Regions from separate parts of the Herbaspirillum sp. WTB6 genome, predicted to be linked through region 1. Evidence: predicted binding sites of a transcription regulator. Region 1 holds the regulator's gene; the other holds the start of a gene.
What was found. The regulator FliA, encoded in region 1, starts transcription of late flagellar genes. The targets are predictions, from matches to a motif close to CTAAAGTTTNNNNNNNNNNNGCCGNTA.

Region 1 (15,571 bases):
TGCCGGCGCAGGTGGTCGATGGGGAATTGCGGCATGTCGATTCCCGTCACCAGCACTTGGGCGCCGCGGAATGGAGTGGACGAGGGGCAGGCGCCGGCGCAGATGCCGCAACTGGCGCACAGGTCGGCACGCACTTCCGCCATGCGCATGCCGCGCCGGCCGTTCGGGTGGGGCACCATGGTAATCGCGGAATAGGGGCAATCGTCGAAGCAGCGTGCGCAGCCGCTGCACTGGTCCGGATGGACCACGGCCGCCGGCTGGCGCGGCGGTGCCGGCAGCAAGGGCGGCACCGCCAGCAGCACGAAGGCCAGTCCCAGCAGCAGCCAGACCGTGGCGCCCGAGGTGGCGTCGGCCAGCGGATGGATGAATAGCACGAACCAGTCGAGCGCGAGCGCCGTCGGCACCGTGCCGAGGTCGGCCGGGCCCTGGCTGTAAACCGGCAGCACGAAGGACAGCGCCAGCAGCGCGAGGAAAGTCCCCGTGGCCAGAGGCCGGGGCGGAAACACCTTGGCCAGGCTGATGCGCTGGATGTGGAACCACAGGCCGAAGATCAGCAGCAGCGGTACGCCGATGTGGATGAAGACGAGCAGGGTAAACAGCCGGTCGTTAAGGCTGACGGCCCCGAGGAAATTGCGTGCCAGCGGCGAGCCGAAAAAGGGCAGGACATCGATCCATTCGGCCGTCGCCACCACCGAATACTGGCCCAACTGGTCCCAGTTGAGCCAGAACCCGCCCACCGCGCTGACAAAGACCAGCGCGACCAGCGGCACGCCGGTCAGCCAGGGTATCTTGCGGAAATGCCGGTAGTGCCCCAGCGCCCATTCGCGCCCGATGTGGGCCAGCATGACGACCACGAACGCGTCGGCCGCGTAGCGGTGCACGCCGCGCAGTACGGTGCCCAGCATCCAGGGCACTTCGGCCAGCGCCTCGATCGAGCGGTACGCTTCCGCGGCCGAGGTGTCGAGCACGATGTAGAGGATGGTTCCGCTCGCCACCAGCAGCCACAGCAGCATGAAGCCGAGGGCGCCCAGGTGCTTGAGCGGATTCAGCGCCGCGCTGAAAGGTCGATCGAACGCATGCTCCAGCGCCCGGTAGGCGGCGGCAGGGCGGGGAACCGGTGAAGGCGAGATTGAGGTGCGGGAGTCCTCGGCGGCGACGGCTGGACCTGGCACTGGCATGGTACTGGCAAGCATCAGGTGTTTCGCACCCGCTTGTTGCGTGAACTTTGCCGGTTCGAGCGCCATTCATTGATGAAAAATACCAGCATCAGGATGAAGAAGGTCGCGCCGCCGGCAATCTGGATCGGCAGCGTGTAGTCCACCCGGTAGGCGCCGGTCTTGGGGTCGTACACGGTGCACAGGATGCGCACCCGGTCCATCAGGTGGTCCAGTACATCGTTCGATTGCACCGGCTGCCCGGCCAGCAGCATCTTCAGCGGTTCCCCCAATTCGGCCGGGAACAGGGATTCGCCGTACACCTGGCGCACGATGCGGCCCTCGGCATCGAGGACGGAGACCTGCAAAACATGGTCAAACCCCGCCGGGGTCGCCTCGTAGGCGAAGCCGAAATCCTGCGTCAGCGCGGGAACGATGGCTGCCGGCGGGCTCAGGAAATCCCAGTTGGACTGCCTGATCTGATACTGGGCGGCAAAAGCCTTCAGAGCCTGCGGCGAATCGGCCGGCTGGTTGAAGCCGATGCTGACCACATTGAACTGGTTCGGCCCCAGGCCCTTTTGCAAGCCCTCCACGGTTTCCTGCAGGGAACGCGTGGTGGTGGGGCACACCTGGAAGCAGCCGGTGTAGATGAAGCTCACCAGCAGGGGTTTGCCGCGAAACGAGGAGAGGGCCACCGGACGGCCTTCGCGGTTCAGCAGGATGTGGTCGCCGATCTGGCGGCCGATCGCGGCCTGGCTCGTACGCAGCGCCTGCTCACGGTCCAGCCCGAGGTCGGCGGCGCGATCAGGCTTGTCCGCGGCCAGTGCCGCCGGTAGCAGCGCCAGCGCCAGGCCACAGAACGCGAACCCGCACCGGAGTCTGGAGAGTAGCGACTTGGCCACGGCCCGCCCTCAACGCAACAGGGCGTCGATGCAGGCAGCGGCCAGCAGGACGCTCAGTTGCACCAGCGATGCGAAGAAAGAGCCCATGGCGGTGGCACGCCCAGGCCGGCGCGCCAGTTGCCAGGACTTGCGGACGAAGTGCAGGCCGCCGGCGAGCGCGCCCACCGCATACACCGGCCCGGCGCCATAGGCCAGCGGCAGCAGCGAGGCGACGAACAGCGCCACGGTGCTGATCAGCACCGTGCGGGCCGCGCGGGCCGGCCCGACGACCACGGGCAGCATCGGCACGCCCGCCTGCGCATAGTCGTCGCGGTTGGCAATCGCCAGGCTCCAGAAGTGCGGAGGCGTCCATAGAAATAGCACCAGGGCCAGCAGCCAGGACAGCGGTCCGAGCGCGGGATCGACGGCGGCAGCGCCCGCCAGCACGGCGAAGCTTCCCGCCAGACCGCCGATGACGATGTTGAGGGCAGTGCGCCGCTTCAGCCACAGGGTATACACCACCCCGTAGAAGAAGGCGCCGAGAAACACATGCAGCGCCGCCGTGCCATTCAGCATGACCCAGGCTGCCACTACCGCACCGGCCAGCAGCACGGTCATCAGGACCAGCCAGGCGGGGTGGTGCGGCAGCGCGCCGGTGACGAAGGCGCGCTTCTTGGTGCGCGCCATCAGGCGATCGCTCTGGTACTCGACATACTGGTTGAATGCCCCCGCGCTGGCGGACGCCAGCAGCACCGACAGGGCCAGGATCAGCACCTGCATCAAGCTGGGTGCCGGGCCCGGCGTCACCGCCATGCCTACCAGCGCGGTAATCATGATGAGCACGCCGATGCGCAGCTTGAACAGCGAGATGACGTCACGCGCCATCTGCGCCGTGCCGCGCCCGGCGGGCTTGAGCGGGGTGGTGTGCATCGCGCCGGGTCCAGCTTAGCTCAGGCCCCACAACTGGCCGAGGTACTTCCAGTTGACGAAGTAGTACAGCACGAAGGACACCAGGAAGAACATGGCCAGCACGAAAGTGCCGGGCGCCACGAAACCGGCGGAGCCATAAGTTTGCGCGGCGGCCGTGGGCGCGGCGCGAGGCACCGGTGTGAAGTTCGGACTGGTCACGCCGGCGTCGAGCTTCTTGCCGAAGAACACGGAGCCGACGGTGACGTAGACGTAGATCACACCGCCAGCGATCGCTGCGACACCGCCGATGCCGACCAGGCCCATCATCAGATAGGCGGCGCCAGGCCACTCATAGGCCAGGGCATGGCCGCTGAAGGCCATGTCCCAGTGGCGGCGGGACACGCCCAGCGTACCGGCTCCCATCATCACGAGGCAGAAGAAGTACATCGAGAAGCCGAACAGGTAGGGCTGGATCCTGGCCAGGCCGGGCGCGATCATTTCGCGCCGGAACAGCACCGGGATCAGGTAATACGTGAGGGCCATGAAGGTTAGCGTGGTGCCGACCACGACGGTCGCGTGGAAGTGGCCAGGCACGTAGATGGTGTTGTGGATCAGCAGGTTGAGCTGTTCGGTACCCATCATCACGCCGGAAATCCCGCCCAGGAAGCCGAAACCTACCAGCGCGATGAACACGCCGGAGAACGTCGGATTGCTCCAGGGCGCCTTGCGCAGCCACTCGAACAGGCCCTTGTTGTAGCCACGGGCGCGCTGCGCCACTTCCATCGCGCCGGGGATCGACAGGGCATGGATCATCGAGGCCAGCACGGCGAAGTACATGAAGTAGCTGGTGTTCACCACTTTCCATTCTGTACTGACGCCGGGATCGGCCAGCAGGTGATGGGCACTGGCGAGTTGCAGGAACAGGATGTACAGCAGGAAGGCGCCGCGGCTGACGCGCTCGGACATCGGCTTGGCGCCGAAGGCAATGGCGGCCACGGCGTACCAGATCGAGATGTGGGTCGCTACGTTGATCTGCTGCGACGAGTGGCCCAGTGCCCACCAGATGGTCCGGTAGATCAGCGGATCGACTTGATTCAGGGCGCCGACCGACAGGAACAGGGTCGGGACCAGGATGATGGCGCCGGAAAGGAGGGTGAACACCGCGATGATGGCAGCGGTGAGGGCGCCAAAGGTCACCAGCGGCACCGAACCCTCATAGGTCTTCTCGCGCTTGGCCACGACCAGCGTGCCGAAGAAAATGAAGCAGGCGATCAGCGCGCCGACGGCGAACAGGATCAGGCCGAGGTAGAAAGACCAGTGCGCCATCATCGGCACATAGGAGGTCATCATCACGCTCGAATCGCCGCGGAACACGGCGACGTTGTTCATCACAGCGCCGATCAGCATCAACGCATACGCGGCCCAGGCGATCTTGGGCGTGGCCAGGCGGCAGCGCAGCAGCGTCGATGAGGCGAAATACAGGACGGCGATCTCGAAGAATATGACCCAGAAGATCAGCATGTCGATGCCGTGGGCCGTGAGCACCATGTAGAAGGTGTCGGCCGGCAGCCAGTGCACCGCCGGCCAGCGGGTCAGCACCACGCCGATGGCCAGCAGGCCCCCGACGAGCAGTGCCACCACGGCGGTGACGGCGTTGACGATCATGAGTTTCTCTGCCTGGGCTTCGAACTGCAGGCCGGAACGCGGGCAGGTACGGTAAGTGGTATTGACGGTCATGGCGTTCCTCGCGTTACTTTACATAGATGCGACCCACCATCTCGTGGTGGCCGATGCCGCAATACTCATTACACACGACGGAAAAGGTGCCCGACTCGTTGGGCGTGACCTTGATCACGTGCTCGTAGCCGGGCACCACCTGGATGTTGATGTTGGTCGGCTGCAGGGAGAAGCCGTGGTTGTAGTCCATCGAGGTCAGGTGCAGCTTGTAGGTCTTGCCTTTTTGCAGCTCAAGGATGGGCCACCAGTTCCAGAGCCGGCCGATCATGTAGACGTCGGCGCCCTCGGGCGGAGCCACGACCGGAATCTTCTGATCGGTCTCGGTGCGCACCGTCCACTTGTCGACGACGGCCTGCGCCTGGGCGGCAAATTTGTCCGGGGTGGTCTTGTAAGTTTCGGTCGCCAGGTTCTGCTTGCCGTAGACGTGCCAGAACACCATCATGAAAAACATGACCATGCACCAGACGAAGGAGATGCCGATCCATACGGCTTCGAGGCGGTCCAGCGGGTGTTTCCACCACAACCGCTCTGAGGGAGGGAGAATTGCGCTCATGGGTTGGCTCCTTTATTTGGCCGCTGGAATGGTCAGGATGTCGATGACGCCCCACAGGTTGTACACGATCATGGGGACCATCACGCCCAGAAACAGCAGCAGGAAAGGGCTGTCCAGCAGCTGCTGTATGAGCGGAACTTTGTCGTTCTCATCGTCATGGTGGTTCATGGTTTTCTCCCAAGTAAGCTTTTTGGCAACTGGCATTGTTGTCCGTTGCTACCGGCTTGAACATTGATCTAAATCAATACTTGGAAAAAGGCATCCGGTCTTTGTGGATAACCCGACAAAACCGGATTCCCAAGTACGATTTCATGCATACTTCCGCGATTCGGGGCGATTTACCTTGCCGGTGGCAGTTCATGCAGCCATTTGTCACTTTTAAACCATGTCCTTTCTTCGAATATCCCCATGACTCCGGTTGAAATGGAATTGGAGGCCCCCTCCGTGTCCCGCAGATCGATGCTGCTGCGGCGCATGGCCTGGGTATGCGCCGTCATGGTGCTCTTGGTTATGAGCCTGAGCGCCTACCTCCGCCTGTCCAATGCCGGGCTGGGGTGTGAGCCATGGCCGCAGTGCTACGGCCAGGCGCTGCGGACGCTACCCGCGAATGTCGCAGTTCCCGCGGCCGACAGCGCCACGGCAGCGGCACGCCTGGCCCACCGGGTAATTGCCTCGGCGGCCTTGCTGCTGGTGTTGGCGATGGTGATGACTGCCTTGGGCCGGCGCCCTGCACTGTGGCCCGAGGGCCGCATGGCATTGGGGCTGCTGGGGCTGGTGCTGTTTCTGGCCGTGCTCGGGCGCTGGACGGCACAATCGCGGCTGCCCGCCGTGACGCTGGGCAACCTGCTGGGGGGGGTTGCCCTGTTTGCTCTCAGCGTGCGCCTGGCCTTGGTGGCGGCGCGCGGCCCGGCACCATCCGTGGACCGCCCGCTGCCGGCGGCCTGGATTTGGCTGGCTGCCCTGCTCATGCTGGTGCAGGTAGCGCTGGGCGGCCTCGTGGGTACCGGCCATGCGGGCATGAGCTGCCCCGCCTTTGACGCCTGCAACCTCGGTGCCGGCTCCTGGCAGCTGTTCGTCCCTTGGGTGGAGCCCCCTGCCGGAGTACTGCCCACTCACGCGGAAGGCGCACTGGTACATGTGCTGCACCGTGCGGGCGGGCTGCTGCTGGCTGCCGCGCTGGTGGTGCTGGCCTGGCGCGTCTGGCGTCAAGGGCAACGGACTGCCGCCATGCTGCTGGCGGGTTTGCCGGCGCTACAGGTGGCGCTGGGGCTGGGGCTGGTTGCGCTGGATCTGCCGCTGGCGCTGGCCTTGGCGCACAATTTGACTGCTGCGCTGCTGCTGGCAGTGCTGTTGGGTATCTCCGTGCCGCAGCGTAACTCGATGCTGCTGCCTGCCTTGTAACAGCGGTTGCTGCGTCGGTTCGAATGCGCCGTGGGCTTCGTCCCGATCGCCGACGGCGATAATTCGGTCTCCGCGACCTGAAGAAGGTAAGCGCCAAGTGGAAATCGATTTCCCTGGCACTTAAGCCGAAGGGGGTCCTCATTGATCGACGCACTGCGCACCCCGGGTCGGAGAATCCTGAAAAGAAGCCCATTTCCATCCCTGTTCGGCTGATCGCGTGCCAGCCGCTTCACCAATAATCAAGCCTGATGGGCCTATGGCGTCGTGTGGAACGCCGATGGCGCCATGACAGGAGTCGGCGGTGGCTGAAGACAGCGATCTCGAAAAGACAGAACCCGCATCGCCCCGGCGCATCGAGCAGGCGCGCGAAGAGGGCGACGTTCCGCGTTCGCGCGAGCTGGCGACCTGCACCATCCTGCTGGCGGCCGGCAGCGGGCTGTGGTTTTTCGGCGGCGGGGTGGTACAGCGTCTGAACCGGAGCCTGGAAGCAGGGCTTGGCTTCGACCGCGCGCAAGCCTTCGATCCCAATGTGCTGTTCGAGCAGATCGGCGCCAGCGTCACTGGTGTCATGCTGGCCTTTGCGCCGATCGCGATTTTGCTTGTGATCGTGGCGCTCGCCTCGCCGCTGCTGATCGGCGGCTGGCTGTTTTCGGCCAAGGCGCTGCAGCCGAAATTCGACAAGCTCAACCCGCTCAAGGGTTTGGGCAACATGGTGTCGGTCAATGCCGCGGTGGAACTGGGCAAGGCAATCGCCAAGACGATCCTGGTCGGCAGCGTGTCCTGGCTGGTGATCAGCCACCAGCTCGACGCCATGCTCGGGCTGGGCGTGGAAACCGCCAGGGACGGCACGCTGCACCTGGCGCGCCTGATGCTGACCGGCTTCATCTCGATCGTCGGCGCACTGGTGCTGATCGCGCTGATCGACGCACCGTTCCAGATGTGGCGTTATGCCAACAAGCTGAAGATGACGCGCCAGGAAGTGCGGCAGGAATCCAAGGAATCCGACGGCGACCCGCAGATCAAGGCCAAGATCCGCTCGATGCAGCGCGAGATGGCGCGCCGGCGCATGATGGCGGAAGTGCCGACTGCCGACGTCGTGGTCACCAACCCGACCCACTATGCGGTGGCGCTGAAATACGCCGACGGCGCGATGCGCGCACCGAAGGTGGTGGCCAAGGGCGCCGACGAAGTGGCGGCCAGGATCCGCGAGATCGCCGCCGCCAACAACGTGCCGATGCTGGAAGCGCCGGCCCTGGCGCGGGCACTGCACCGCCACACCGAACTCGGCGATGAAATCCCGGAAGCGTTGTATACAGCGGTGGCCGAAGTGCTGGCCTATGTATTCCAGTTGCGCAGCTATAAAAAACAGGGCGGGATTCGCCCCGAGCTGCCGCAGGAACTGGATGTGCCGCCGGAGCTGGATCCGAACAACGCAGCCGCCGCCGCTGAACCGGGTGCCTCCGCATGAACGGCCTGAAACTGCCGGCCTGGCTGACTGGAGAAGGCTCGCGCGCAATGGCGGCGCCGATCATCATCGTCATGATGCTGGCGATGATGGTTCTGCCGTTGCCGGCATTTGCGCTGGACGTGTTCTTCAGCTTCAATATCGCGCTGTCGATCATCGTTCTGCTGACCGCGTTGTACACGGTCAAGCCGCTTGATTTCATGGTATTCCCGACCGTGCTGCTGGTTTCGACCATGTTGCGCCTGTCGCTCAACGTCGCTTCCACCCGCATCGTGCTGACCGAAGGGCACAGCGGCCCGGATGCCGCCGGCAAGGTGATCGAGGCCTTCGGCCATTTCCTGATCGGCGGCAACTACGCGGTCGGACTGGTGGTGTTCGTGATCCTGACCATCATCAACTTCATGGTGGTCACCAAGGGTGCCGGCCGCATTGCCGAGGTCGGCGCACGTTTCGCGCTGGATGCGATGCCGGGCAAGCAGATGGCGATTGATGCCGACCTGAACGCCGGCCTGATCGGTGAGCAGGAAGCGCGTCGCCGCCGCCAGGAAGTCGGGCAGGAAGCCGAGTTCTACGGCGCCATGGACGGCGCCAGCAAATACGTGCGCGGCGACGCCATCGCCGGCATCATCATCACCGTCATCAACATCATCGGCGGCCTGGTGGTCGGCATGGTGCAGCATGACCTCGCATTCGATGCGGCGCTGAAAAATTACACGCTACTGGCGATCGGCGACGGCCTGGTGGCGCAGATTCCGTCGCTGATCATTTCCACCGCGGCCGGCGTGGTGGTGTCGCGCGTGGCCAGCGAACAGGATATCGGCGGCCAATTGGTCGGGCAGTTGCTGGCCAAACCGCAGGTGCTCTACATCACCGCCGCCATCATCGGCGGCATGGGCCTGATTCCGGGCATGCCGCACGTCGCCTTCCTGCTGCTGGCCGGTGTCCTGGGCGGCGGCGCCTATGTCCTGTCGCAGCGCGCTGCCCAGGCGGCGCAGGCAGAACCCGAGGCGGTGGCGGCGGTGGTCGCGCCGGAAATCGAGGAAGCGACCTGGCAAGACATCGTCCCGGTCGATACCCTGGGCCTGGAAGTCGGCTACCGGCTGATTCCGCTGGTGGACAAGGGGCAGGGCGGCGAACTGCTGCGTCGGATCAAGGGCATTCGCAAGAAATTCGCGCAGGAAGTTGGCTTCCTGTCGCCGCCGGTGCATATTCGCGACAACCTGGAACTGAAGCCGTCGGCCTACCGCATTACCTTGAAAGGGGTCGAAGTCGGCAGCGGCGAAGCGCACGCCGGCCAGTTCCTCGCCATCAATCCCGGCATGGTGACCGGCGCCTTGCCCGGCCCGACCACCAGCGATCCGGCCTTCGGCCTGCCCGCCACCTGGGTCGACGGCGGCCTGCGCGAACAGGCGCAGACCATGGGCTACACCGTGGTCGACGCCGGCACCGTGGTCGCCACCCACCTGAATCACCTAATCACGACCCATGCGGCGGAATTGCTGGGGCGGCAGGAGGTGCAGCAGTTGCTGGATCACGTCGGCAAGGATGCGCCGAAGCTGGTGGAAGACCTGGTGCCGAAGCTGATTCCGTTAGCGACGCTGCAAAAGGTGCTGCAGAACCTGCTGTCCGAAGGCATCCACATCCGCGACATGCGCACCATCGTCGAAACCCTGGCGGAACAGGCGCTGCGCACGCAGGACCCGAACGAACTGACGGCGATGGTACGCGTCGCGCTGGGGCCGGCAATCGTGCAGCAGATCTTCCCCTCCACCGGCGAATTGTCGGTGATGACGCTGGACAACCGGCTCGAGCGCCTCTTGATGCAGGCGCTGCATGCCAGCGGTCCGGAGGGCGCCGGCATCGAGCCCGGCCTGGCCGACACCCTGGCACAGCAGGCCGAACACGCCACGCGCCAGCAGGAACAAATGGGCCTGCCGCCGGTACTGCTGGTGCCGGCGCCGCTGCGCGCCCTGCTGGCGCGCTTCCTGCGCCGCGCGCTGCCGCAATTGAAGGTGCTGTCGCAGGCCGAACTGCCGGATTCGAAAACCATTAGAGTGACCAGCCTGATTGGAGGCCAAGCATGAACGTCAAGAAATTCCTAGCCCATACCTCGCGCGAGGCATTGCGCCAGGTGCGCGACGCCATCGGACCGGACGCTGTGATCCTGTCCAACCGCTCAGTGGAGGGAGGCGTCGAAATCCTGGCGCTGGCGCACGACGACATCGCTTCGCTGGCGGCTCCCGCGCGCGACCAGGAAAGCGCGATCGAGGCGCCAGTCGCAAGCGAAGCGCTGCCGCGCCGCAACGAAAACACGCAGGCGGCGAATCTGGCAGCGATGCTCAGCCGCGCTCCGGAGCAGGCGCCCGCGGCTGCCGCGGTCAGCAGCAACGAGCTGAACGAAGTGATGAGCGAAATCCGCTCGATGCGCGGCATGCTGGAGGCGCAACTGGCCGGGCTGGCCTGGGGCGCGCTGCAAAAGCGCGAGCCGATGAAGGCGGTGATCATGCGCGAGATGCTGGCGGCCGGGTTTTCCGCCAGCCTGGCGCGCTACCTGACCGAAAAGCTGCAGGACGGCGACAGCCGCGAAGCCGGCATGAACTGGATCAAGACCATCCTGGCGCGCAATCTGGGTACGATGGACAACGAAGACCAGATTCTGGAGCAGGGCGGCGTGTATGCGCTGGTCGGTCCGACCGGCGTTGGCAAGACCACCACCACCGCCAAGCTGGCGGCGCGTTGCGTGATGCGGCACGGCGCCGGCAAGCTGGCGCTGATCACCACCGATGGCTACCGCATCGGCGGCTACGAGCAGTTGCGCATCTACGGCAAGATTCTGGGCGTCATGGTGCACTCGGTGAAGGACGAAGCCGACCTGAAGATCGCGCTGCAGGAATTGAAGGGCAAGCACATGGTGCTGATCGACACGGTCGGCGTCAGCCAGCGCGACCAGATGGTGGCGCAACAGGTGGCGATGCTGGCCGGCGCAAGTACCGGGGCCGGCGCCGAGGTCAAGCGGCTGTTGTGCCTGAATGCCACCTCGACTGGCGAAACCCTGAATGAAGTGATCCGCGCCTACAAGGGCGACGGCCTGGCAGGCTGCATCATGACCAAGCTGGATGAGGCGGCCACCATCGGCAGCACGCTGGATGCGCTGATCCGCCACAAGCTCTGCCTGTATTACGTCGCCAATGGCCAGCGCGTGCCGGAAGATCTGCACGTGGCCAATCGCCAGTACCTGGTCGACCGCGCCTTCAAACTGAAACGCGAAACCGCGCCGTTCACGTTGCAGGATTCCGAATTGCCGCTGGTGGTGGCCAACACCGCGCACGCGATGAACGACAAGAGTCTGCGCGAGGTCAGCCTTGTCTAATTTTCATCACGACCAGGCGGAAGGCTTGCGGCGCATGCTGGCGGGGCCGAAGCCGCGCATTGTCACGCTGCTGTCAGTGCTGCCGGAGGCGGAGAAGAGCGCCACGCTGATCAATCTGGGCGCCTCGCTGGCGCGCGCCGGCCGCGATGTCCTGCTGCTGGACGCCAGTTTGCGGGCGAATGGCGTCGCCGGCCGCCTGGGCGACTTGCCGCGCGCAAGCCTGATGCAGGTAGCGCGCGGCGAACGTACGCTGGAACAGGCGGTGCGTATGCTGCCGCAGGGCTTTGGGCTGGCGGCGCTGGTTTCGGGCAGCAACCGGCCGGCGCCACTGGCGGCGCACGCAGGCGAACTGGAACGGTTATGCGGCCGGCTGACACAGCAAACCGATATCCTGCTGGCGGACGCCGCGCTCGGCGACGACGGCAGCCTGCCGCTGGCGGCGTTGGCAGCCGGCGAAGTGGTGGTCCAGGTAGCAACCGATGCCGCCTCGATCACCGCCGGCTACGCGCTGATCAAGCGCCTGAATGCTGCTTTCGGTCGGCGCTCGTTTGGCGTGCTGGTATCGGGTGCCAGCGAAGAACAGGCGCAACTGGTGTTTCGCAACATGGCACAGGCGGCCAACCGCTATCTGGCGCTGCCGCTGCATGCGCTCGGCTCGGTTCCGGCTGACGACCACATCGGGCGCGCCGCGCGCCTCGGGCGGGCGGTGGTGGACGCCTTTCCGCTGGCCGGTGCCTCGGTTGCGTTCCGCCGCATGGCTGGACGATTGGCGCCGGGTGAGTTACCGTTAGGAAACCATGGCATGCTGGCCAGTGGGGTCAATCGCGGAATTTGAATATGTATAACGCCAACGGAAAGTCGGACAGGGAGAATCTGCTCACGCAGCACGCACCGCTGGTCAAGAAACTCGCCTATCAGATGAAAGCCCGGCTGCCGCCCAGCGTCGAAGCGGACGACTTGGTGCAGGCCGGTATGATCGGCTTGCTGGATGCCGTCAACCGTTACGAGGAGACGCACGGCGCGCAGTTCGAAACCTACGCGGTGCAGCGTATCCGCGGCGCCATGCTGGACGAGTTGCGCAATAGCGACTGGCTGCCGCGCAGCATGCGCCAGAATATGCGCAAGATCGAGGTCGCGATGGCGACGCTGCAGCAGCGCCTCGGGCGGCCGCCAAAGGAAACCGAAGTCGCCAAGCAATTGAAGCTGTCGCTGGAAGCCTACCAGGAGATGCTGGCCGACGGCGGCGGCCATCAACTGGTGTATTACGAGGATTTTCATGATACGTCCGAAGGCGGCCATGAGCATTTTCTCGACCGCTACTGTCCCGACACCAACGACGATCCGCTGCAGGCCCTGCTCAACAGCGGTTTCCGCGAGGCCGTGATCGACGCTATCACAGCTCTTCCCGAGCGCGAAAAAATCCTGATGGGGCTGTACTACGAACAGGAAATGAACCTGAAGGAAATCGGCGCCGTGATGGGCGTGTCCGAGTCGCGCGTGTGCCAGTTGCACGGCCAGGCGATCGCGCGCATGCGCGCCACCTTGAGAGAGCAGGCGTGGACTGGGGTAGCGTAGCCGGGCTGGTTCTTGCGCTGGTCGGCATCCTCGGCGGGCAGTTGCTGGAAGGCGGCCATCTGGCCTCGCTGGTGCAGCCGGCCGCTTTCGTCATCGTCGTTATCGGCACGCTGGGAGCGGTGCTGCTGCAAAGCGGCCTGGTGCCTTTTGTGCGCGGCGTGCGCATGGTGGTGTGGGCGTTCCTGCCGCCGCCGCTGGAACACGAAGCGCTGATTCGCGACGCCGGCGTCTGGAGCTTCACCGCCCGGCGCGAGGGCTTGCTCAGCCTGGAGCGTTTCCTCGAGCGTAGCGAAGACCCGTTCATCGCCAAGGGTCTGCGCCTGTTGGTGGACGGCATTGAACCGGGCCGGATACGGGAAATCCTGGAAGTCGAAATCTCCACCTACGAAAGCGGCCGGCGCCAGGCATTGAAGATCTGGGAAGCGGCCGGCGGTTATGCACCGACCATCGGCATCATCGGCGCCGTGCTGGGGTTGATTCACGTGATGGAAAACCTGTCCGATCCGTCCAAGCTGGGCGCCGGTATCGCGGTCGCCTTCGTCGCCACCATTTACGGTGTCGGTTTGGCCAACCTGGTGTTCCTGCCGATTGCCAACAAGTTGAAGGCGGTGGTGGCGCAGCAGGTGCAACGGCTGGACATGCTGCTCGACGCCTTTGCCGGAATTGCGCAAGGCGACAATCCGCGCGTGATCGAAGAACGGATGCGTGCCTATTTCGAACAGTGAGAACTACTCGGTAAACTCGGGAATTGGCGGAGTATATTAATATAACCGCCATTTTTAATGCGAAATTGGCTATCGGTAAGTTGAGTATATGGATCGAGCGAGAGCCGCTCCAAGCCGTATTTTTCGGAGTGGTTTCTCCGGCGCGTTGCAAAGGCGCGCTCCCAACCTCTTTGCTTGAGCAGGACTGTCGGCATGGCGCGAAAAAAACATGAGGACGAAGCGGATAACCACGAGCGCTGGCTGGTTTCGTACGCCGACTTCATGACACTGCTGTTTGCTTTTTTTGTCGTCATGTACGCGGTGTCGTCGGTCAACGAAGGCAAGTACCGGGTACTGTCGAATGCGCTTGGCAATGCCTTTGGCCAGGCGCGCATGTCGCCGCTGGTTCCGCCGAATCCGGTACAAGTCACGCCGCAGCTACCGCTGCGGCCGATGCAGTTGGGGTCCTCCAAGCCACGCAACAGCGAAGCGCTGCGGCGCGAGAAAGAGCACATGACCGCGATGGCGCGCAGCCTGCTCGATGCGCTGGCGCCGCTGGTGAAACAGGGCAAGGTGCGCGTCACCCAAAGCAGCCGCGGCGTCAACATCGAAATCAACGCCAGTGTCCTGTTTGCTCCCGGTGAAGCGAAGCTGACGGCCGAGTCGAGCCAGGCGCTGATCGCGGTGGCCGCGGTGCTGAAGGGGAGCGAACATGCGATCCAGGTTGAAGGTCATACCGACACCATCCCGATCGCCACCGCGATGTTTCCCTCGAATTGGGAATTATCGGCGGTGCGCGCCGGCAGCGTGGTGCGGCTGTTCATCGAGCAAGGCGTGGACAAGCAACGCCTGACCGCAGTCGGTTATGGCGACACCCGGCCGCTCGGGCCCAACGACACGCCGGACGGGCGGCAACGCAACCGCCGGGTTGAAGTCGTGATCCTGTCGTCGCTGCCGGAAACCGTGACCGAGGTGCCGGTCTCAGCAACTGGCGTCGCAGCCGGCAAGTGAACGCCGGGCAGGCATGGGCGGCGCCATGTGGTTTCAGCAGGATAAAGCGGCGACGCACAAGACGATGTCAGGTCGCGAACCACGGTCCGCGTTATCGTTGGTTTGCTGATGGATGCTTGAGAAGCGCGGAATTGCCGAAAAAGCCGCAATTTCCGGCTTTATGTGGCGATCAGCCGGCGATCAACCGATGGCTTGAGCCGCGCACGGTGGATTGACCATCCGGGCCGTAGAAACTGCCGCCGGCGCCGGCGGCAGTTTGCAATACATTCAGTGCGCCCTGGTTGCGTGCCAGATGCTTGCCAATCAATATGCCGTTGGTGCGATTCAGTTCCCTGGCCGCTTCGGCATGGGTGCGCAAGTCGGTCCAGAGCCGTTGCGCGGCGTGGTGCCGACCTTGTTCCAGCCAGGCCCGCATGCCGTTTTCGTCGGCGTCGTGGTCCGCGGCAGCCAGCGCCGTGTAGCGCGCCCGGCCGAGCGCCACCATGCGGTTGATCAAGAGATTTTTTTCTGTGGTTGTTTCCGGCAGGCCGTCGATTCCAGTCGCCATCAACAACTCTTGCTCCCGTTGCAGCAATGCCAGCAGGTTTTGCACTACCTGTTGTTCTTCGGCCAGATTGCCGGCAGGATCGGGGAGCGTCGTGGTCATTGTCAGTTTTTGCGTGAATGAATCAGATCGCGTACCGATTCCAGCAAGCCGGTGGCGACTTTTTCGGGGTCAACCTGGAACTGGCCGCCGGCAATCGCCGCCTTGATTTCCTCGACCTTGCCGCTATCGAATACGGCGCCGCTGGCCACCTGGCCGGACAGCGCC
Region 2 (15,571 bases), 340 kb from region 1:
ACCTTTTGGTTATGGCGCAGCCAGTCCCGGGCACCGCGTGAAAACAATTCATACCAGGATGACTCCGTACCCATCGCGCTGAAATTTCGCATAGCTCCCTCTGTCTCGCCGTCAGGCGCTGCAGGCGGTGCCAACCGGCAGCCGCCTTGCGCCGTACGTTGCTATTCCTGAGACAACAACGTGGTGACATAATTCAGCGCCTCGCGCGCGCTATGGCTGTCATAGCCGTATTCGTCCACCAGCCGCTGTTCGACCACCGAAATTTTCTGCTTGACCTCTTCATCCGGCCGCGCGCTGGAACTGACCAGCCGCAAGATGTCGCGCCGTTGCTCGAACAGGTATTGCTGGACCGCATCGTGCAGTTGGGCGTGGCTGTCCAGCGTGAATTTTTCGCCGCGCTTGTAGGCGCCCATCGCCTTGCGTACCACTTCCTGCCGGAACGATTGCTTGCCCGAATCGGAGACGTGGATCTTTTCCTCCACCGCGCGCAGGAAACGCTCGTCCGGCTTGCGCTCCTCGCCGGTGATCGGATCCCTGATCTGGCGGTTATCCAGGGTCGCCTCGACTTCATCCAGATATTTGTCGAGCAGGTCCTGCGCCTCCTGTTCGAACGAAACGAACAGCGCCTTGTGCACATCTTCCTTGGCCCAGCGGTTATAGAAATATTTACGCACCAGCACCAGGTAATCGATCCATTTGCGTTTTTTCTTCGGATCGATGCGGGCGTCGCTTTCGATCGCATCCTTCAGGGCCAGCAGCACGCTCATCGTGGTCAGGCTCTTGACGTCGGACTGGATGATGGCGTTCGACAGTGCGTTGATCACGAAACGCGGGGAAACGCCGCCCAATCCTTCCTCCGGCATCCGCTGCCGGATGCGCTCGGCCTCGGCGCGGTTGACGCCTTCCACTTCCTCGTCGCCATAGATGCGCACCGCCTGCACCAGCTCGGTTTCCTTTTCATCGCCTTCATGCAGGCGCGTCAGCGTCGCGAATACCGCTGCCGCGTGCAGCACGTGCGGATCGAGATGGACTTCGCGAAAGGCCGGCGCCGCCGATGAAATCAGCTTCTTGTAAATGCGCGCTTCGTCCTTGTAGTTCAACGTGTACGGCACCTGGATGATTACCATGCGGTCCAGCAGAGCTTCGTTCTCGCTCTCCTGCAGGAAGCGGCGGAACTCGGCCAGATTGGTATGCGCCAGGATCGCCTCGTCCAGGTAAATCAGCGGGAAGCGCGACACCTTGACGTTTTTTTCCTGGGTCAAAGTCAACAGCAGGTACAGGAATTCGCGCTTGACCTTGAGGATTTCGATCATTTCCAGCATGCCGCGGGAAGCCGCATACACCGAACCCGACCACGACCAGGCGCGTGGATCGCCCTCGTCGCCGTATTCGGCCACCTTCGACAGATCGACCGATCCGACCAGATCCGCCAGGTCGGCGGTGGTCGGATCGTGCGGCGCATAGGTGCCGATGCCGACACGGCCGGCCTCGGAAATGAAAATCCGCTCGACCATCATTTGCATGAAGTCGCCGTTGTGCTCCTGTTCCAGCCGGGCACGGCAATACGGGCACAGTTCGCCGTTGATTTCAACGCCGTAAGTCTCGCGGAAGGAGGGCCGCAAGGTATGCGGCACCAGGTGCAGCGGCGACTCGTGCACCGGGCAGCCGGCAATTCCGTACAGCGCGCCGGCGTCTGTGTAGCTGTACTCTTCCAGGCCGCGCTTCAACAGGATCACCAGCGTCGATTTGCCGCCGGAAGGCGGCCCGAGCAGCAGCAGCAGGCGGCGCCCGACCTCCGAGCCGGCGGCGGCAGCCTTGAAATAATCAACCACGCGTTCGATCGACGGTTCGATACCGAACAGTTCCTCGTCGAATAGCTTGCAGTGCGGCTTGCCGGCTTCGTCGGCCCGCGTCCAGCGAATCATGTCCCACATGTATTGGTGGGAATTGCGCGCGACGCCGCGCGGGTCAAGCACCACGATTTTTTCCAGGAATTCGGAAAAAGGTCCGCTCCAATGCGTAGCCCGATGTTCCTTGGTGAAGGCGACCAGGCTCTGATAAAAACTGGCCTGCTGCTCGTTGTGCGTCGACGTGCCATTGCCTTGATTCATCATCGCCCCCCTAAAAAATAGGCTCATGTAAATAGTGGACTGACAAAACCCGGGAACGTTTCTCGCCTCGCCACCATTATTTTTATGGCAGGACGCCCGCGCTCTTGCCTCACGGCGACATGCGGTGATTCAAGAAGGCGGAGTGCCTGCCGTTAACCATAGATCGACGACAAGAGGGGAGAGTGATGGAAATCAACAACATTGCCCATCTGGCAACCAGTCTGACGCAGCAGCGCAACGATCAGGCTGTATCGGTTGCTGTCTTGAAGAAGGCGATGCAAATTCAGCAAGGCACGGCCAGTGCGCTCCTTGCTACCCTGCCGCCGGTGGAAGCGGTCAGCCTGCCACCACATCTGGGGCAAACCATCAATACGACCGCCTGACTCGTGGACACCGGAAAAAAGGGAGCGACGCCCACCAACCGCGACAAGAGTATGTGGTTAAAGCTAAATATTCATTGGCCATAAAAGCCATTGATATGTGGAGTATAGGGTACTGCAGGTAACCAGCCCTGCCGCGCAACGCGCTATTCCGGCCACTCGGCCATAGCTTGACAGCGACTTCGGGTAATGCACGCCAAGTCGATCATGGTCTCGCTTGCACCGCGGTAAATGCTAATATTCGCAACCCGGTTGCATTTATCCCTGAACAAGGCCAACGAGCCACCTGATCGTTTCATGCCGCTGCAACGCTTTCTTCCACGCGGGAATCACAAGGTTCTTGCCAGCTTGCTGGTGCTGGCCCTGCTGCTGGCGCAATGGAGCGGCTTCAATCATCGAATCATTCATGCTGGCGTGCAGGGAATCAACGCCGCCTCGGATTCGGAAAATTTCAGGGATGCCGCGCATCACTCGTGCGTTGCATTCGATGCCGCCGCGCTTGCCGCCACGATTCACAGCGCGCTTTTCGCCGTGCCGCCGCTGCCCAATGTGCACGCACTGGTGCTATGGCTTGCACCCGCCTCCTGGCGTGCACCGTTTTCCCCCCATTTCCTCTCCCGCGCTCCGCCTGCCGCGTAAATTCCGCGCTTCGCCTCTCCTGATCTTGATCTGCCCCGCTGATTCATGAAAGCGCGGGCAGGCCGCACTCCTTTTCGCTTTTGAAAGAATCATCATGCACGTCCAATGCAGCTTACTGGCGCGGGCGGTCCTGCCCGCGCTCGCCTTCATGTCCGGCGCCGTCCAGGCTCAAGCCGACGACCAGGTACTGCCCGAAGTCGTCGTTTCTTCGACTCCGTTCCAGGCCGGCGAGGGCGCGCAGATACTGGCGCCGGCCAAGGTTTTGTCCGGCGACGAATTGCGCAACAAGCTCGGCAATTCGCTTGGCGATACGCTGTCGCAGGAACTCGGTGTTTCCGCTTCCGCCTTCGGCGCCGGTGCGTCGCGCCCGATCATTCGCGGCCTGGAAGGCCCGCGCGTCAAGATTTTGCAAAACGGCATGTCAGTGTCGGACGTCTCCAGCCTGTCCAACGACCATGCGGTCGCCGCCGATGGCGCCACTGCGCGTCAGATCGAAATCCTGCGCGGACCGGCGGCGCTGCTGTATGGCTCCGGTGCCATCGGCGGCCTGGTGAACGTGATCAACGACCGCATTCCGACCGAGCTATTGCCGCAGCCGGGCGGCGACGCCGAGCTGCGCACCAGCTCGGTCGATCACGGTGCAAATCTGTCGCTGTCGGTCGATGGCGCTGCCGGCTCGATCGGCTTGCACGTCGACGGCAGCCTGCGTAACGCCGGCGACTACCGAATCCCCGGTTCGGCCGCGCTGAGCCGGCGGGATTCGCCTTTCGGCCGGTTACCCAATTCGTTCATCCGCCAGAACAATCTTGGGCTCGGCGCATCGTATATCGCCGGCTGGGGTCACATTGGTGCTTCGGTTGGCGCCCTGAACGACCACTACGGCATTCCGACCACGGAAAAATCGTTCATCGATCTGTCGCAGACTCGCTATGACCTGGACGGCCTGGTGAAGCAGCCGTTTTCCGGCTTCGAGTCCTTCAAATTCAAGCTGGGCGCAACCGATTACAAACACAGCGAAAAAGCCCAGGACGGCACGCCGTTGACCAAGTTCGCCCATAACACCTCGGAAACCCGCTGGGAGCTGACCCACCTGCCGCTCTATGGCTGGCGCGGTACCTTCGGGATGCAGACGGAAGATGGCAACTTTTCGGCGCTTTCGGCCGAAACCGACTTGCCGGATACGGTGCCGGTGACCAGATCCTCGTCGCTGGCCGGATTCCTGGTGGAAGAACGCGACTTCGGTCCGCTGCGCACCAGCGCCGGCATGCGCCTGGAATCGGTCAAGCGTCGCCCCGAAGCCGGCGCGGGATTGACGCATCGCAATTTCAACCTGGGATCGTACTCGCTCGGCGGCCTGTGGACCTTCGCGCCCGGCTACGCCTTCGGCGCCACGCTCTCGATTGCGCAACGCGCGCCGGCGGTCGAAGAGCTGTATTCGAACGGGCCCCACGAATCGACCGCCACCTTTGATATCGGCGACCCGACCCTGCAAAAGGAAATGTCGCGCAACCTTGAAATCAGCCTGCAAAAAACCGCCGGCCTGGTGCGCTGGAAAGCCAACCTGTTCCAGAACCGGGTAGGCAATTTCGTCTTCGGCCGCGCCGATGGTACGCGCGTCGACGGCAGCGGCGCGGTCGAAGCGGACGGCGAATTTCTGCAGCGCTTCTGGTCGCAAGCGAACGCCACGATCCGCGGCGCGGAAGCGGAAATCAGCTACAACCTGCGCGGTCCCGGCCTGTCATTGAGAGGCTTTGCCGACACCTCGCGCGGTACGCTGGATGAGGCCGGCAACCTGCCGCTGCAACCAGCCATGCGTTTTGGCGTCGAGGCTGGCTACCGGCGGGGTTCCTGGCGCAGCGGCCTGTCGGCCATGCGCGCGCAAGCCCAGGATCGTCTCGCAAGCTTCGAAACCACCGTCACGCCAGCCTATACCCAGCTCGATGCCAACCTGTCGTACACCCAGCGTTATCGGGCCAACGACGTAACCTGGTTCGCGATCGCCAAGAACCTGCTGAATCAGGATATCCGCATCGCGACTTCGGTGTTGAAAGACCTGGCCCCGCAACCGGGACGTAATCTGATCGTGGGGGTACGCACCAGTTTCTGATCGGTTTTTCGGGCGAAGCCGCCGTTTGCCAATGCTTATGGAGTCCGGTATGCGGCGGCGCCCAGAAAAGTGGTGCCGTTACTTGATCATCCCAAGCACTTCGCGGAAACGCGGGTGATTGCTGTCACGCAACCATTCGAACGCAACCATTTCCGCCGTCACCAGTTGCGCACCGTTTTGCCGCAAGCGCTCCAGCGCCGCGTCACGATTGCCCGGCCGGCGTGAACCCACGGCATCGCGGGCAATCCACACCTCGTACCCAGATTCAAGCAAGCTCAGTGCGGTTTGCAACATGCAGACGTGCGCCTCGCAGCCGGCCACGACGATGCTGCGGCGTTCCGGCGGCAGGACTTCCAGCAATCCGTCGGCACAGGCATCGAAATGAGTCTTGCACACGGTTCTATCGCAAAGCCGCCGGATCTCTTCAAGATTTGCCCCCAACTTGGCCGGAGTCTGCTCGGTACCGAGGACCGGCACCCCGAGCAGCCTGGCGACATTCGCCAGCCGCAGGCATTCGGCAATCACCGCATCCGCCTGATGGATCGCGGGAATCAATTTTTCCTGCAGATCCACCAGGACAAGGACCGATTTATCCGCTGTAATCAGCATTGGTTTCCTCCATGATGTTGGCAGCGCTCGCGGGTCAAAAAACTTGAGTGTAATGCGCTTGCACCGCAAGCGGAGCAGGGCCGACATGGGAAGGATGGCAAACTGCGTCGAACAGGCCGTGATTTGACGAAACGCACGCTCCGCCAATTGATTTCGGCAAGAATATTTGCGATGAGTACCGGCATGCAGCATGATCGGACAGCCAAATTTACCAATGGCACCATGTGCGCGATGGTGCTGGATGCAGCGCGCACGCCGCTACGCGCAGTGCGCATGCCCATTCCTTTTCCGTCCCCCTTTGAAGTTCTGTTGCGGGTTACCGCATGCGGCGTGTGCCGCACCGATCTGCATATTCTCGATGGCGAATTGCCTCTGCATAAGTCGCCGTTGATTTTGGGACATGAAGTAGTGGGAACGGTGGTCCATGTCGGCGAACTGGCTCACGAATGCGCGGTGGGGGAACGGGTGGGCGTGCCCTGGCTGGCCGGCAGTTGCCGTTATTGCCGGTTTTGCCTGACACAGCGCGAGAACCTGTGCGATGACGCCATATTTACCGGCTATGACCGCGACGGCGGCTACGCCGAATATGCGCTTGCCGATGCGCGCTATTGTTTCAGCCTGCCCGAGCGGTATGACGATATGCATGCGGCACCGCTACTGTGCGCGGGTTTGATCGGCTATCGCGCCTACGCCATGACCGGGGAGGCGCGGCGCCTGGGCGTGTATGGATTTGGCGCGGCGGCGCACATCATCGTTCAGGTGGCATTGGCGCAAGGCAAGGAAATATACGCGTTCACGCGCCCCGGCGATTCGCGCTCGCAAGCCTTTGCGCGTTCGCTCGGCGCCGTCTGGGCCGGCGATGCCGGCACGGCACCCCCGGCGCTGCTGGATGGTGCCCTTATTTTCGCCCCGGACGGCGCGCTGGTGCCGCAGGCATTGGCGGCCACCGCCAAAGGGGCAACTGTCGTTTGCGCCGGCATTCACATGCGCGACATTCCCGGTTTCCCCTATGCCTTGCTGTGGGGTGAACGCACGGTGCGTTCGGTAGCCAACCTGACGCGCGCCGACGGCGAGGCATTTTTCCGCATTGCGCAGCAGGTCGATATCAAAACGGTGCCGGTCGCCTTTGCGCTACGCGAGGCGAATCAGGCCTTGGCATCCCTGCGGGAAGGGGGCTTCGACGGTGCAGCGGTACTGTTGCCGTAATCGCCCGGCCGGATCGGCATCAAGGAAATGCGTTTCTGCGGACATGACCACCCGGCGGCAAGCGATAGCAGCGCCCAAGGGGCTAATGAGACATCAGAACCGGGATCGTTGCCTCATTCAGCACCACACACGTCGCGCCACCCAACAAGACTCCCGGGTAACGCTGATGCGCCACGCAGCCCATCACCATCCAGTCCGAAGCACGCTCGGCAGCCAGCGCCAGCAAGGCATGGCCGGCGTCGGCCCCATATGCTTCCGGAATGATTTCCACACTGATCCCATGCCGCGCCAGATAAAGGGCGATGTCGGCTCCGACTTCCTCGCCATTCGCGCGCTGCGGGGGCGCGGGAGTCGCGACGGCGACATCGACGGCTGCGGTCTGCTTGAGCAAGGGAAGCGCGCCTCTGACGGCTCGCGCCGCATGCGCGCTGCCGTTCCAGGCGACCAGCGCGCGGCGGCCGGGAATTCTGGACGGACCGGCGCCGGGAACGATCAACACCGGGCATCCGCCGTTCATGACGACGTACTGCAGAGCATCGACACTTGCCGCTGGCCGAGAATCAGCCTCAGCCGTGCCGCCTTTTCCCAAAATCATCAGATCGCAGCAGGGTCCGTGGGCGCTCAGGCCGGTCGCGGCTTCGCCATCGATCAGGCGTGTTTCAAACGAGGCGACACCGAACCGACGGACAGCGCTCTCGAACCGTTCAAGCACAACGTTCGCCGGGAGGCTGATGGTTTGCGCGGTGACCTGAGCCTCCGCACTGACTTTCAAAAAATTCGACTGCCCGATTGCCACCAACCCGACCAAATGGCCATTTTCAGCGTTTGCAATATTGGCGGCGATTTGGATGCGTTGATCATTTTCCTGAAATTCATCCAGATGCACCAGAATGGTCTTGTAGGGCATGAAACGCTCCGGTCATGAACTGAATCAAGGCGGAATGATTGCCTTGGGGCCCCATCCCATTTATTCACAGGTACACCATATCAATTATTTGTCATTATGGCCCGGTTACTTGCACCGTTCGCCTTTGACATAGCGCATATGCAATGGATCCATATCTTGGCTTTGCCCGGAACCTCGGAGTTATAGTAAGCGTGGTACCAAAACGCATGTGCTGCCGACGAAGGACTGGCCAATCGTCCCAGCGTCATTTGATTTTCCACCTCCCGGTCATGCGGCGAATGGATAGGCTGGTATGGGCCGAAATTGGGCAAGCCGCTGCGGTTGGCAGATCCACTAGTCAGAGGAGGCACCATGCGCTACTTCATTACCGGCGCGACTGGTTTCATCGGCAAAAGGCTGGTCAGGAAACTGCTGGCGTCGAAAGACGCCGAGGTCTGGTTCCTGATCCGGGAAGAAAGTCGCGACAAGCTGCCGGCCTTGCTGGACTATTGGGGAGTCGATCAGTCACGTGCGATTCCGGTGTTTGGCAACGTGCGCGCCGCCAAACTGGGCATTTCGGACCAGGATTGGAAAACCTTGTCGGGAACCGTCGATCATTTTTTCCATCTGGCGGCGATCTACGACTTGAGGGCCGATGCCGCCGAACAAGTGGCGACCAATATACAAGGTACGCGCAACGCGGTGACACTGGCCAATGAACTGCGAGTCGGCTGTTTTCAGCATGTCAGTTCGATTGCCGCGGCCGGCCTTTATGAGGGCATGTTTCGCGAAGACATGTTCGACGAGGCGGAAAACTTCGATCATCCGTATTTCTCGACCAAGCATGAATCGGAGAGGGTGGTGCGCGACGAATGCAGCGTATCTTGGCGGGTCTACCGGCCGGGCTTGGTGGTGGGCGACTCGCACACCGGGGAAATGGACAAGATAGACGGCCCTTACTATTTCTTCAAACTGATCCAGCACATTCGCCGGCTGCTGCCGCCATGGATGCCAACCATCGGCATCGAGGGCGGCCGCATCAATATCGTCCCGGTCGACTATGTGATCGCGGCGATGACCTACATCGCACACCAGCCCGGGCTCGACCGTCAGTGTTTCCATCTGACCGATCCGGCACCGAAGCGGGTGGGCGACGTATTGAATATCTTTGCCCATGCCGCTCATGCGCCAACCATGAGCTTGCGCATCAATGCCGCGCTGTTCGGCTTCATTCCGGAGGGAATCCGGAAAGGCGTGGCATCCTTGAAGCCGGTGCGCCGCCTGAAAGACGCCATCATGAAAGACCTCGAACTGCCTGACGGCATCATGCAGTTCGTGAACTATCCGACCCGCTTCGACAACCGCCAAGCCGCGGCGGCGCTGAAGGAAAGTGGGATTGCCTGCCCGCATCTCGATCAGTACGCAGACCGTATCTGGGATTACTGGGAGCGTCACCTCGATCCCGATCTCTTTGTCGATCGCAGCCTGCGCGGACAGGTTGCTGGCAAGATCGTCCTAGTTACCGGCGGGTCGTCCGGAATCGGCCTGGCGACCGCGCATAAACTGGCTGAGGCCGGTGCGATAACCATCATTTGCGGGCGCGACGAAGCGAAACTGGCCGCGGCGAAGAAGGAAATCAATGACAAAGGCTTCGACGTCGCGACCTATCCGGTCAATCTTGCCGACATGACGGATTGCGACCGCTTCCTGCAGATTCTGCTTGCCGATCACGGACACATCGACATTCTGGTGAATAGCGCCGGCCGCTCGATTCGCCGCAGCATTGAAGCGAGCTACGATCGTTTCCACGATTTCGAACGCACGATGCAACTGAATTACTTCGGTGCGCTACGCATGACGATGGGGTTGCTGCCGAAGATGGCGGCGCAAAAATCGGGGCAGGTCATCAATATCTCCTCCATCGGCGTACTGACCAATGCGCCGCGCTTCTCCGCCTACGTCGCCTCGAAAGCGGCGCTCGAGGGTTGGACCTACTGTGCCGCGTCGGAATTCGCCGACGTCGGCATCAAATTTACAGTCATTAACATGCCGCTGGTGCGTACACCGATGATCGCGCCGACCAAGGTTTACCGTAACGTGCCGGCGCTGGCGCCAGAGGAAGCCGCGGATCTGGTGGTGCAGGCGATCGTCGGCAAGCCGGTGCGCATCGCAACCAGGGTCGGCATTGCCGGCCAGGGAGTCCATGCCTTGGCCCCGCGACTGGGGCAGATCGTGCTGAATACCGCGTTTCGACTGTTCCCGGAATCGGAGGCCATGGGCGAAAAAGGCGCTGAAACGAAAGAGCATGAAGCGTCCGCGGAGCTGCTGGCGATGCAGCAACTTTTGCGCGGTGTGCACCTCTGATATGTCCATCCCATTCTCAAAAAATACTCTTTCCGGCGTTCAACCATGAACGAGCAAGAATCACTCTCAATCATCGATACTGCGTGGCTGCGCATGGACCGGCCGACGAACCTGATGATGATCTGCGGCATGATGATGTTTGCCGATCGGGTGGAATTGCAGAAATTGAAGGAAGTCGTTCGCACCCGCATGCTGTGCTTTCACCGTTTTCGCCAGCGGGTGGTCGAACAAGGTGGCAATGCGCATTGGGAAATCGACCCCAATTTCGATCTCGAATGGCACGTGCGCCGCATCGCCCTGCCGGACGCCGGGAGGGGTGGCACGCTCGAGGCGGTGACCAGCGATCTGATCAGCACGCCGCTTGACCCCAGCAAGCCGATGTGGCAGTACCACCTGATCGACAACGTGAATGGCGGCAGCGCCATCGTGATGCGGATTCACCATTGCTATGGCGATGGATTCGCATTGATGCATGTCGTGACTTCCATGACCGACACCGACCCTGACAAGCCGCATCCGGCAAGCGAGGACATTGCCGGCCCCGCTTCCCGGCGCAGCGCCTGGGAACGGATCTTCGGTCCCGTAACCGAAACCATCGGCGACGCCGTCCGCTCCTCGCTGGCGCTGGCCGAGGTCGGACGCGACTTGCTGGCGCATCCATCCCACGCGATCGACTATGCGAAGACCGGGGCCGATCTTGCCTACCAGGCTGGCTTCATTGCGAACATGGCGCCGGATTCTCCAACCCGCTTCAAGGGTCCGCTCGGGGTGATGAAACGTGTCACTTGGGCCGAGCCGCTGCCGCTATTTGAAGTGAAGGCGCTGTCCGAAGTCTTGAAATGCTCGGTCAACGACGTGCTGGTGTCGTGCGTCACGGGCGCGCTGCGCACTTACCTGCTGGAACAGGGCGATCCAGTGGAAGGGCTCGAGGTGCGGGCGCTGGTACCGGTGAACCTGCGTCCGCCGGGACGGATCACCGAGTTGGGTAACCGCTTCGGAATGGTGTTCCTGAGTTTGCCAATCGGTTTGGAGGACCCGATCGAGCGCGTCCTCGAAGTGCATAAACGAATGGGGGAACTGAAGGGGTCCCAGCAGCCCCTGGTCGCGCTCGGCATTCTCGCCGGGATGGGGGTTGCGCCTGAATTCATCAAGGAAAGAGTGCTGGAAGCCCTGGCCGCCAACGCCAGCGTCGTCATCACCAATGTGCGCGGATCGGAACAGCCGCGCTACTTCGCCGGCAAGCGCATGACGCGTCAAATGTTCTGGGTGCCACAATCGGGCGGCATCGGGATTGGGGTCAGCATCCTGAGCTATGCCGGGCAAGTCGGCTTCGGCGTCGTCACCGATACGCAGCGAGTACCTCACCCCGATGTCATTACGCAGCGTTTTGCCGGTGAATTCAAAACACTGCTACTGAAGGCACTGATGATGCCATGGCCGAGCGGCGGATAATGCGCCCAGGGCGCCAGGCGTCACTGCGCCGGGGAGCGAGCGGGCAGCCGATCCCCAGAGTACTCCGTCAATTGTGACGCGGCTTTTTCGCCGCATGCGCCGGATGTGGCTCCGTCGCGTGGTGAGGCAGGGCGGCGCCGATGGTCTCGCCCAGGCTGGCGGCGATGCCGATCAGCACATCCTTCACGGTCTTCACGGCCATGTTGCCGACGTTTCCGGCTTCTTCAATGGCTCCTTCGATCGCTTTCCTGCCGACTTCGGCAATATTTCCGCCGGTTTCAACCGTCGCTTCGATCACGCCATCCACGGCCTGCCGTGCCACAACGCCGACGTCGGCGCCCGCGCTGGCGGCATGTTTGATGATCGAGCGCAAGGTTTCGGATGATGCCGTGACGACATCGCCGCCGACGTCATGCACGCCCATCACAATTCCCTTGGCGACGCTCCTGGTGCTCATGGTCAACCCGCTACCAACTTGCTCGGTTGCCTCGATTGCACCCATGACGACATGCCGGATGACATTCACCAGTTCGTCGGCAGCGGAGCCTCCGGTGCGCAGCGTGTCGGAGACGGTTTTTCTGACCAGGGTCGCAATATCCGCTTCGATGGTGCTAAGCGCCGAAAGGCTGCCCACGACCCCCTCTCTGACCGCGTGTCCTGCGTGCTCAACAGCAGCCAACTGACCGTTGTTGATGACGCCGGCCTTGCTGCTGCGCACCGCTTTTCCCTCGTCATGGCGACGGGCCATATCCGTCTTGGCTGGTTTGGTAGGCATCTTCACTCCTTCATGGTTTCGTGTATTGAAATTGGTCGGTACACCGAGCTGAATCGCCATCTGCAGTGCGTTCGGTTGCCTCAGCTTCGCCCAATCGAATGCAATCCGAACGATGCCTGTTCGACGTCACTCCGCAGATACTTTGGCCTTTGGCCGACTCCAAGCGTTGATCCAGATCAGAGTGCGGCGAGAGATTGATGGCGCAGATGGCGCATACTTATCCCGGACCGACATGTATTTCTGGCGAGATTCGATCTCGCGCTCCGATTTGACGCCAAGACGATCATTCACGAATGATCCATCCTTGCGACGCGCGGCCGAGAGCAGGCGAATGCTCCCGGGCAGATCTGCACCACCTTGCTTCATTTACGCTAACGAGGTCAGCCATGGAAAAAATATGGCTCAAGAGCTACCCACCCGGCGTGCCTGCAGAAATCAATCTTGACGAATTCAGTTCGCTGAATGCCGTACTGAAATGGGTTTGCGAGCGGTATCCAGACCTGCCGGCGTTCAGCAATCAAGGCACCACGATTACCTATCGCAGGCTGGATGACTTGTCGCGATCCTTTGCAGCCTATTTGCAGAATGTCGCCGGCATGTCCAGGGAGGAGCGGATTGCCATCATGATGCCCAACCTGCTGCAATATCCGATTGCATTGTTCGGTGCTCTTCGTGCCGGATGCGTGATCGTCAATACCAATCCGCTTTACACGCCACGCGAGCTGGAACATCAACTGACCGATTCGGGCGCAACCGCCATCGTGGTACTGGACAACTTCGCACACACCCTGGAGGAGGTGCTGGCGAATACCGCGGTGCGCCATGTGATTACCACCGGTGTCGGCGACATGCTGCATTTTCCCAAGGCGCAAATCGTCAACCTGGTAGTCAAGCATATCCGGCACATGGTGCCGGAGTGGCACATACAGGGGGCGGCGACGTTTTCCGATGCGCTCAAGCGCGGCGCGGATATGGCGCTAAACGAGATTGCCCTGAAGGCCGGCGATATGGCATTCCTGCAATACACCGGGGGCACGACCGGCGTGCCGAAAGGCGCGATCCTCAGCCATGGCAATATGGTCGCCAACCTGCAGCAGACCACAGCCTGGGTCACCGGCGTTCTCAAGGAGGGAGCAGAGACCGCCATCATTCCGCTGCCGCTGTATCACGTGTTTGCGCTGACTGCCACGCTGGCATTCTTTCGGCTCGGCTCGAACAATGTACTGATTACCAATCCACGCGATATTCCTGCGTTTATCAAGGAATTGAAACACACCCGTTTCAGCGCGATGATCGGCGTGAACACCTTGTTCAACGTACTGTTGAACGCACCCGACATAGGACAGGTGGATGCCGGAAATGTGAAAGTGGTCGTTGCCGGCGGAATGGCGGTGCAACGCGCAGTTGCCGAAAAGTGGCATCAAACATTCGGGGTACCGCTGATCGAAGGCTACGGCTTGACGGAAACCTCTCCGATCGTATGCGCCAACCCGCTGAACATTGCCGAATACACTGGCACCATCGGCCTTCCGGTGCCGTCTACCGAAGTGGCGATACTTGACGACGCCGGCGGAGAGTTGCCGCTTGGGCAACTGGGGGAGATCTGCGTGCGCGGCCCGCAGGTGATGAAGGGCTACTGGAACAAGCCGGAGGAAACGGCGCGCGTATTCACGGACGATGGCTGGCTGCGTACCGGGGATATCGGTTTCATGAATGAAAGCGGGTACGTCAAGCTGGTGGATCGCAAGAAAGACGTCATCGTCGTATCCGGCTTCAAGGTATTCCCGAACGAGGTCGAAGATGTGACCGCAATGCATCCAGGCGTATTTGAAGTGGCCGCCATTTCGGTGTCCGACGAACGCTCCGAGCAGGCGGTAAAGATTGTTGTCTTCAAAAAGGACTCTGCGCTGACTGCCGAAGCATTGATTGAACATTGCCGAAAATATCTGACCGCATACAAAGTGCCGAAGTACGTCGTGTTTCGTGACGAGCCGTTGCCGAAATCCAATATAGGCAAGGTCTTGCGGCGGGTGGTCAAGGACGAGGAAGATCAGGCTGCCCATGCGGCTGAGCCCGAACCGAATTCCAGGTAGGCGGCGCAATCGACGGCGGCGATATACATCGTCATGTCGCTCTCCGTCTCCGAACAAACACGGAACTCTTGTCTGCAATGGTGAAAAATGGCCATTTCCACGCATCCGACCTCCGTGGAGTCAGCCAGCTCGCGGTAGCTGCGATCGAAGGCATGCTGGATCTGGTCGAGGCACTGCACGGAAAAATCATTCGCGCATCGTTTCCGGAAGGTGCGACTGGCGCAATCACCGGATACGCCTACCGCAACCTGCGGGTGTCCGTGCATATCGTAAGCCGCTGGTGCGACCTCCTACTCGCCAGGTCGGCGACGACACCCGGCGAAAAGGCGTCGTCAACCGAGCGGGAGACGGCGCTCGCCATCCTGAACGGCCTGATGGGCGATTACCTCGCCGATTCAGGAAATTCGCTGGCGATCGACATGCGGTTGCGCCACAACGGTCAACCGCTGTCGTTGAGGAAGCGAGCGCTGGCAGCTGCAATTCCGGAGGCGAACGGCAAGCTTTTGATACTGATCCATGGGCTGTGCAGGTGTGATTTGCAATGGCGCCGGGGTGGCCATGACCATGGCGCGGCGCTTGCCCGCGACCTGGGATATACGCCGATCTACCTGCACTACAACAGCGGCCTACATGTATCCGCCAATGGGCGGAAATTTTCCGCGTTGATGGAGGCATTGGTGAAGCAATGGCCGGTTCCCATCAGCGAGATGGCAATCCTTGGGCACAGCATGGGAGGCCTGGTTGCCCGCAGCGCCTGCTACTACGGCAAGGCGGCTGGTCATGTCTGGCTCCAGCATCTCGGAAAGATGATCTTCCTCGGCACACCACATCATGGCGCACCGCTCGAACGAGGGGGCAACTGGCTGACGGCCGTCCTTGGTCGCAGCGCATACACGGCGCCGTTTGCCCGGTTGGGAAAAATTCGCAGTGCCGGCATCACCGATCTGCG

Region 2: a site for FliA is predicted at 2,240-2,266, ahead of ACK2VC_RS00875 (YjfB family protein). Genes of this name have one in related genera too.

What each region holds. Positions count from the first base shown of each region.
Region 1 covers NZ_CP176522.1:3,489,572-3,505,142, forward strand. The annotation lists gene ACK2VC_RS16320 (hydrogenase iron-sulfur subunit) at 1-1,193, opposite strand, end outside; gene ACK2VC_RS16325 (SCO family protein) at 1,193-2,056, opposite strand; gene cyoE (heme o synthase) at 2,066-2,965, opposite strand; gene ACK2VC_RS16335 (cbb3-type cytochrome c oxidase subunit I) at 2,981-4,681, opposite strand; gene ACK2VC_RS16340 (cytochrome C oxidase subunit II) at 4,695-5,234, opposite strand; gene ACK2VC_RS16345 (hypothetical protein) at 5,247-5,402, opposite strand; gene ACK2VC_RS16350 (COX15/CtaA family protein) at 5,679-6,635, shown strand; gene flhB (flagellar biosynthesis protein FlhB) at 6,937-8,103, shown strand; gene flhA (flagellar biosynthesis protein FlhA) at 8,100-10,184, shown strand; gene flhF (flagellar biosynthesis GTPase FlhF) at 10,181-11,470, shown strand; gene ACK2VC_RS16370 (MinD/ParA family ATP-binding protein) at 11,463-12,305, shown strand; gene ACK2VC_RS16375 (RNA polymerase sigma factor FliA) at 12,308-13,045, shown strand; gene ACK2VC_RS16380 (flagellar motor protein) at 13,027-13,770, shown strand; gene motD (flagellar motor protein MotD) at 13,963-14,760, shown strand; gene ACK2VC_RS16390 (flagella synthesis protein FlgN) at 14,930-15,406, opposite strand; gene flgM (flagellar biosynthesis anti-sigma factor FlgM) at 15,409-15,571, opposite strand, start outside.
Region 2 covers NZ_CP176522.1:193,684-209,254, forward strand. The annotation lists gene ACK2VC_RS00865 (DUF444 family protein) at 1-92, opposite strand, end outside; gene ACK2VC_RS00870 (serine protein kinase) at 162-2,114, opposite strand; gene ACK2VC_RS00875 (YjfB family protein) at 2,297-2,494, shown strand; gene ACK2VC_RS00880 (hypothetical protein) at 2,789-3,130, shown strand; gene ACK2VC_RS00885 (TonB-dependent receptor) at 3,225-5,237, shown strand; gene ACK2VC_RS00890 (isochorismatase family protein) at 5,316-5,846, opposite strand; gene ACK2VC_RS00895 (zinc-dependent alcohol dehydrogenase family protein) at 6,069-7,052, shown strand; gene ACK2VC_RS00900 (universal stress protein) at 7,135-7,959, opposite strand; gene ACK2VC_RS00905 (SDR family oxidoreductase) at 8,311-10,302, shown strand; gene ACK2VC_RS00910 (WS/DGAT/MGAT family O-acyltransferase) at 10,348-11,754, shown strand; gene ACK2VC_RS00915 (hypothetical protein) at 11,822-12,589, opposite strand; gene ACK2VC_RS00920 (AMP-binding protein) at 12,823-14,622, shown strand; gene ACK2VC_RS00925 (esterase/lipase family protein) at 14,700-15,571, shown strand, end outside.